3 regions of the Microbacterium sp. nov. GSS16 genome follow, and region 1 is predicted to be linked to each of the others. Evidence: predicted binding sites of a transcription regulator. Region 1 holds the regulator's gene; each other region holds the start of a gene.
What was found. The regulator LexA, encoded in region 1, represses DNA repair genes until DNA is damaged. The targets are predictions, from matches to a motif close to TCGAACANNTGTTCGA.
Positions count from the first base shown of each region.

Region 2: a site for LexA is predicted at 1,131-1,146, ahead of PGB26_RS01230 (HNH endonuclease signature motif containing protein). Genes of this name have one in related genera too.
Region 3: a site for LexA is predicted at 1,069-1,084, ahead of PGB26_RS04585 (HNH endonuclease signature motif containing protein). Genes of this name have one in related genera too.

Region 1 covers NZ_CP116338.1:1,820,839-1,823,106, forward strand. The annotation lists gene metE (5-methyltetrahydropteroyltriglutamate--homocysteine S-methyltransferase) at 1-751, shown strand, start outside; gene lexA (transcriptional repressor LexA) at 818-1,504, opposite strand; gene PGB26_RS08665 (LysM peptidoglycan-binding domain-containing protein) at 1,808-2,185, shown strand.
Region 2 covers NZ_CP116338.1:262,784-265,051, forward strand. The annotation lists gene PGB26_RS01220 (endonuclease/exonuclease/phosphatase family protein) at 1-137, opposite strand, end outside; gene truA (tRNA pseudouridine(38-40) synthase TruA) at 202-1,050, opposite strand; gene PGB26_RS01230 (HNH endonuclease signature motif containing protein) at 1,222-2,268, shown strand, end outside.
Region 3 covers NZ_CP116338.1:985,890-988,157, reverse strand. The annotation lists gene PGB26_RS04585 (HNH endonuclease signature motif containing protein) at 1-1,039, opposite strand, end outside; gene PGB26_RS04580 (MFS transporter) at 1,301-2,268, shown strand, end outside.

The sequences.
Region 1 (2,268 bases):
GCAGTCGTACGGTTCGCGCGCCACCAGGCCCTCGATCCTGTGGGGCGATGTGTCGCGCCCCGCGCCGATCACGGTGTCGTGGGCGTCGTACGCGCAGTCGCTGAGCGTCAAGCCGGTCAAGGGCATGCTGACCGGCCCGGTCACGATCCTCGCGTGGTCGTTCGTGCGCGACGACCAGCCGCTCGGCCAGACCGCCAACCAGGTCGCGCTCGCACTGCGTGACGAGATCACCGATCTCGAGGCCGCTGGGATCGCCATCATCCAGGTCGACGAGCCGGCGCTGCGCGAGCTGCTTCCGCTGAAGGCGGCGGAGCAGGCGGACTACCTCGACTGGTCGGTGCGCTCGTTCCGGCTGGCGACCGGCGGCGCCGCAGCGGGCACGCAGATCCACACCCACCTCTGCTACTCGGAGTTCGGCGTCGTGATCGACGCGATTCGCGCGCTCGATGCCGACGTGACCTCGATCGAGGCGGCCCGCAGCCGCATGGAGGTCGTCGCCGACATCGCCCGCTTCGGATTCGACCATGGGGTGGGCCCTGGGGTCTACGACATCCACTCGCCGCGCGTGCCCAGCGTCGAGGAGATCGAGGCGCTGCTGCGTCGCGCCGTCGACGAGCTGCCGCTGCGGCAGCTGTGGGTCAACCCCGACTGCGGTCTGAAGACCCGCGCGTACGAGGAGACCGTGCAGTCGCTGCGCAACATCGTCGAGGCCACCCGACGCGTCCGGGAGGACGTTTCGGCCGCCGTCTGAGACGCGTTCACGACGAAGAGGCGCCCCTTCCGATCGGGAAGGGGCGCCTCTTCGTCGTGTGCGCGATCAGACCGCGCGAAGCACCGCGACGACCTTGCCGAGCACGACGGCCTCGTCGCCGAGGATGGGTTCGAACGCCGAGTTGCGGGGGAGGAGCCAGGTGTGACCATCGCGGCGGCGGAACGTCTTCACCGTCGCCTCACCGTCGATCATGGCCGCGACGATCTCGCCGTTCTCGGCGTTGTTCTGCGTGCGCACGACGACCCAGTCCCCGTCGCAGATCGCCGCGTCGATCATCGACTCGCCGTTGACCTTGAGCATGAACAGGTCGCCCTTGCCGACCAGCTGCCTGGGAAGCGGGAAGATCTCCTCCACCTGCTGGTCGGCGGTGATCGGCACTCCGGCGGCGATCTGCCCGACGAGCGGCACGAGTGCCGCGTCGCCCACCGCGGGGGCGGTGTCGGCCGGGTTCTCGGCACCGCTGCCGGGGAGATCGATCAGAACCTCCATGGCGCGGGTCTTGCCGGGATCACGGCGCAGGTAGCCGCTGAGCTCGAGCTGCCCGAGCTGGTGCGTCACGCTGGAGAGCGACTTGAGACCGACGGCGTCGCCGATCTCGCGCATGCTCGGCGGGTAGCCGTGGCGCGCGATCGAGCTCTGGATCACCTCGAGGATGGCCATCTGCTTCGGGCTGAGGCTCTTGCGCCGACGCGTGCGGGGAGCCTCGGCTGCGGTCTCAGGGGTGTCGCTCATGGGTGCTCCTTCATGCCCTCACACGGTGCGGATCCGCGTCGTCGCGGGGATCCGATTCGAATGTCGGTGGCCCATGGTGGGCTGACTTCATCGAAACCGTATCCGAGTTCTCTCGCGAAACGGAAGATCTGTTCGAGCGTGTCGCGCAACCAGCGGCCTTCGATTCGAAGAATCCTTGACAGATGTTCGATATCGAAGATAGATTCGGAACGTAGCTTCGCATCCGGCATCCCCGGCCGGATGCCGGATGCGAAAGCTGCATCACCTCCGCCTGACAGCGGGGAGAGTGAAGAGGAGCATCACGTGAGCACGATCAGCATCCAGGCCCCCCTGACCGTCCCGGTCGCGGCCGCTGCGCGGCGTTCTGTCCCGACCCGGCTGCGTCTCACCGCGCGCGGTCGCCGTCTGCTCGCCACCCTCGCCGCAGCGCCCGTCATCGCCGGCATCACCGTCTCGCTGCTGGCGGGCGGCTCGGCCCTCGCCTCCGGTGAGAGCGACCCCGTCGCCTTCGAGACCGTGACGGTGCTGCCCGGCGACACGCTGTGGTCGATCGCGGCTGAGGCCGCCCCCGCCTCCGACCCCCGCGAGGTCATCGACGACATCAGGCGTCTCAACAACCTGAGCTCGGGCATGATCCAGGTCGGCGCGTCGATCGCGATCCCGACCGAGTACGCCGACTGATCGCGCCGACTGAGGGCGCACTCCGCCCGAGGCCACTCGGCATGGGCGGACGGGCAAAGGTGCACCGTCATCCGCGGCGGCGT
Region 2 (2,268 bases), 1.3 Mb from region 1:
AGTCCGCCGATGGCATCCGGAAGGGCCGTGGTGTCGCACTCCTGCAGACAGAGGATGTCGGGATCGTGCTCGGCGACGAGCGCGGCCAGCTCCGTTGCGGCGCGATGCTTGCGAAGGTTGTACGAGATCACTCTCATGCCCGCCACGTTACCGCCGCCATCCGAGCGCGCGACCGGGGTTGCGCGAGAGACTCGCGCGAGACTATTCCTCGTCCCGGTCACGTCGGGCGCGCGTCTGCTCGGCACGGGATGCCAGCAGCTCGTCGGCCGGATACCCGACCTCGACGAGCGTGAGCCCCCTGGCCGGCAGCACCTTGAAGGCGCTGGTGCGGGTGAGCTCGTCGCGCAGCCGAGCGACGTCCGCGACCTCGAGCTTCCCCTCCCCCACGGCAGCGCACGCGCCGACCAGAGCGCGCACCATGCTGTGGCAGAACGCGTCGGCCGTCACCTCGGCGATCAGCACGCCGTCGCGATCACGGGTCCACCGGTAATCGAGCAGGGTGCGGATCGTGGTGGCCTCCTCACGCGGCTTGCAGTAGGCGGCGAAGTCATGCAGGCCGATGAGGGTGCGGGCTGCGGCATCCATCCGCTCGACATCGAGTGCGGCGCGGATCGTCGTCGTGTCGTTGCGGCGCATCGGGTCGTAGCCGACCGTCGCGTCGGCGAGCCGGTAGGCGTACCGGCGCCACACGGCCGAGAAGCGCGCGTCGAATCCCTCGGGGGCAAGGCTCGTGCGGGTGACGGTCACGTCGGGGTAGTTGCCGAGCACGCCCCGGATGCGACGGGCGAGCGACCCCGCAGGATCAGTCGCCGCATGGCCGTGGCGCGTTTGCAGCCGAGCCCACTGGGCGTCACCGAGGTCGACGTGCGCGACCTGATCCGAGGCGTGCACCCCGGCATCGGTTCGACCGGCGACGACCAGCTGCGCCTCGGAGCCGAGGATGCGCGCGAGCGCCGCCTCGATCGTGCCCTGCACCGTGCGCAGGCCCGGCTGCTTGGCCCAGCCGCGGAAATGGGTGCCGTCGTAGGCGATGTCGAGGCGGATGCGCACGTATTCAGCCTAGACGCGAGCGCCGGCCGCGGATGTCGGCGGTTGATGCCCAGGATGCCTGACCGACTCGTTCCATCGAGTCGCATATAGTTTCGATACTTGTGAAGAACTTCTACAGTTTTCTTCGTAGTTTTGCTTGACTTGTGGTTGGCCGGCGTTTAGGCTTTTCACATGTCAGCACCCGCTCTGGATCCGTTGCGAGAAGCCGTCACGGCTCTCGCCGGGGTGTGGGCGGATGCCTCGACCGCGGCCGACCTCGACCGGTCGGACCTCGTGTCGCTGACCCGCGCCATCGGTTCCGCGCGGCGGGCGCTGGATGCCCTGCAGGCCGACGTCGCCGCGGCCATCGCGCACGAATCCCGACCGGAACTCGGTGCCGAGTCGCTGGCGAAGCAGCAAGGATTCCGCAACACCGCCCAGCTCATCGCGACCACCACCGGCACCAGCGCGGGAGACGCGGCGCGGCTGGTGAAAGTCGGCGAGGCGATCGCGCCCCGGCAGAACCTGCTCGGCGAGCCCGCGCCGGCGAAGTACCCGGCCGTGCAGGGTGCCGTCACCTCGGGCCGGTTGGGTGGCGCCGGGGCGGCGGTGATCGTGGAGTTCCTCGACCGGGCGCGGGTCGGGGCCGACAAAGATCTTGTGGCGGATGTCGAGCAGCAGCTCGTCGAGCGGGCCGTGGGACTGTCGCTGGATGACGTGCGCCGCCTCGTCAAGCGCGCCGAAACGGTGCTCGAAGCCGACAAGCTCGAAGCGCGAGAAGAAGAGCGACGCGCGGCGCGGTCGCTGAGCATGTTCGAACGCGACGGCATGCTGCACCTCAATCTCGTCACCCCGGTCGAAGAAGGCGCACCGATCAAAGCGGCGATCGACGGGTACGTGTCGGCACAGTTCCAGGCCCGCAAAGATCTGGCCGGCGCGGGCATCGCGGATGCCGATGGCGCGGATGCCGGTGGGGCGGATGCCGATCAGCGCACCGTCACCATGATGCGCGCCGACGCCCTCACCCTGTTCTGCGCCCACGTGCTCGACTGCGACAGCCGGATGCCCGTCGCCGGCGCCACCGTCATCGTCCGCATCAACGCATCGGATCTCGAAGCGGGAACCGGCTCCGGAACCATCGACGGGATCGACCAGCCCATCTCCGTCACCGCGATCCGGCGGATGGCCGCCAGCGGCAGCGTCATCCCCTGCGTGCTCGACAGCGCCGGCGAGATCCTC
Region 3 (2,268 bases), 830 kb from region 1:
GGCGCAGGGATTCCGGAGGCCGGTACCTGTCGACGGACAGCACTCCTCCGTTCACCGGGTGCGTGAGGACCCGATCCCAGCCGGCGGCGGCTCCGGCCAGGGCCCTCGCGGAAGCGAGATCCATCGGAGCCCGGCCCGAGAGCTCTGCGGCGGGTCCGTCCGCGCTCATGAGCGTCGTGACGGGCACGGTGACCGCGACCTGCGCCTTGATCGATGCGAGCAGTGCGCCGACGGTGTCATGACCGGCGGGAGCGCCGGTCAGCAGCAGATCCGCCGCGAGATCGAAGCGTCGCTGCCCGAGCGTGCGCGGGTCGGTCGCGGCCGAGGCGACTGAAGCCGACGCCTCCGAAGCCGACGCCTCCGAAGCCGACTGCATCGGGGCCGAGCCGGCATCGCGAGAAGCGAGCTCCTTCGCCATCTGAGTCAACCGGTCATGCGCGCCGTGGATCAGAACCGACGGACCGTACACATGCAGCTCGGACATGGCATCCGGGCCGTCCGTGACCCATACGTCACGCCGCCCGCGCGCATCCTCGTGTCGCTCATCGAGCGTGCGCGACTGAAACTGCTGGGCGATCCGCTCGGCGATCACTCGCACGCGGTTCGGCGACTCGTCCTGCGCGAAGTCCAGCACGCGCGCGGCGTAGGCGGCACGCGCATCGTCGCCGTCGATGTGCGAGCCGGCGTCGACGATCACTCGCGCGTGCCCTGCCGTGATCAGCCCAGCGCCCTGCGCGTGCCACACCTGCGGGAACCGCTCGACCAGCACCTCCGCCGCGACCATGCGCCGCTGCACAGTGCGGTCGCTCACGCGCAGCGCCGTCGCGAGTTCGGCGGCCACGGTGCGCAGCGTGAGATCGGAGTCGTCGAGGCCGGCGCCCTTCTCCGCGATCGACATCGCCAGACGATTCGCCACGGCGAGCAGTCCGTCTCTTGCGGCCAGCACGCCCTGCAGCGTCTTCTCGACGGCCTGCAGCGACGACACCACGGCGCTGAGGTTCGCCATGTCCTCCTTCGTCGCCGCCGTAATTCCGTTCATATCTCGAGTATCCACGTGGCCACCGACATTCGAACCTGTGATCGCCCGGTAGAACCACCGACCTGATCACGCACGCATAACGAACCCATCTTTTCCGGCGTGAGCGGATGGGAGAGGCACATCGCCGCACCGACGCCCCTCCACATCATTCGGCTGACCCGGCCGCCGCGTCAGCGCCCGGTATCCGCCGACGTCGGACCGCCCTCCACCGCGTCGCGTCGCGAGGTCGGCGCGACACCGGCATCCTGTAGCGTGTCGGCCATGACCGGTCGTGATGCCGCCGCCGTACCCCCGCCGACCGCCAGGACGGGAGCCGTAGCGGCGTTCGGCCGGGACCACGAGAGCGCCACCGCACCGGCCACCCGCAAGCAGGTCGTCTCGTGGGCGATGTGGGACTGGGCGATGCAGCCGTTCAACACGGTCATCCTCACCTTCGTCTGGATCGCGCTGTACCTGACCTCGCGGATGTTCCTCGAGCCGTCGGTGCGCGAATCCGGTCTGCTGGCCGACGGCTCGTACATGAACTGCAACAGCTCGCAGTACGCGGCGTCCGAGTACTGCCACGGGCTCACCGACCTGTCGGAGTGGTGGGGATGGGCCAACTTCGCCGCGGGCATCCTGATCCTGCTGCTCGCGCCGGTGCTCGGGCAGCAGGCCGACGCGCGCGGCAGCAAGAAGAAGTGGGTCATCGGCGCGACGATCGCGATCGCTCTCGTCCAGTTCTCGCTCTTCTTCGTCGAAGCCGATCCGAAGTTCTTCTGGTTCGGCGCATTCGCCGTCGCGATCGCCGCCGTGGTCAGCGAGATCGGCAACGTCAGCTATTACGCGATGCTCTCGGAGGTGTCGACGCCGAAGAACGTCGGTCGCGTGTCCGGCCTCGGCTGGGGGCTCGGCTACATCGGCGGCGTCGTCGCGCTGATCGTGTGCATCCCAGTGCTCTTCCTCGTCGGGCAGGACAACGCGCTGTCGTTCAAGCTCGTCGCCGTCATCTGCGCCGTGTGGACGATCGTCTTCTCGATCCCGATGTTCCGCAACGTGCCCGAGTCGCCTTCGTACGACACCGCCGAGAGGGTGGGCTTCTTCCGCTCGTACGTCGTGCTGGGCCGCAGCATCGCCGAGCTGTTCCGCACCAACCGCCCGACGTTCTGGTTCATGCTCGCCGCGGCCGTCTACCGCGACGGCCTCGCCGGGGTGTTCGCGTTCGGCGCGGTGCTCGCCGCACAGGGCTT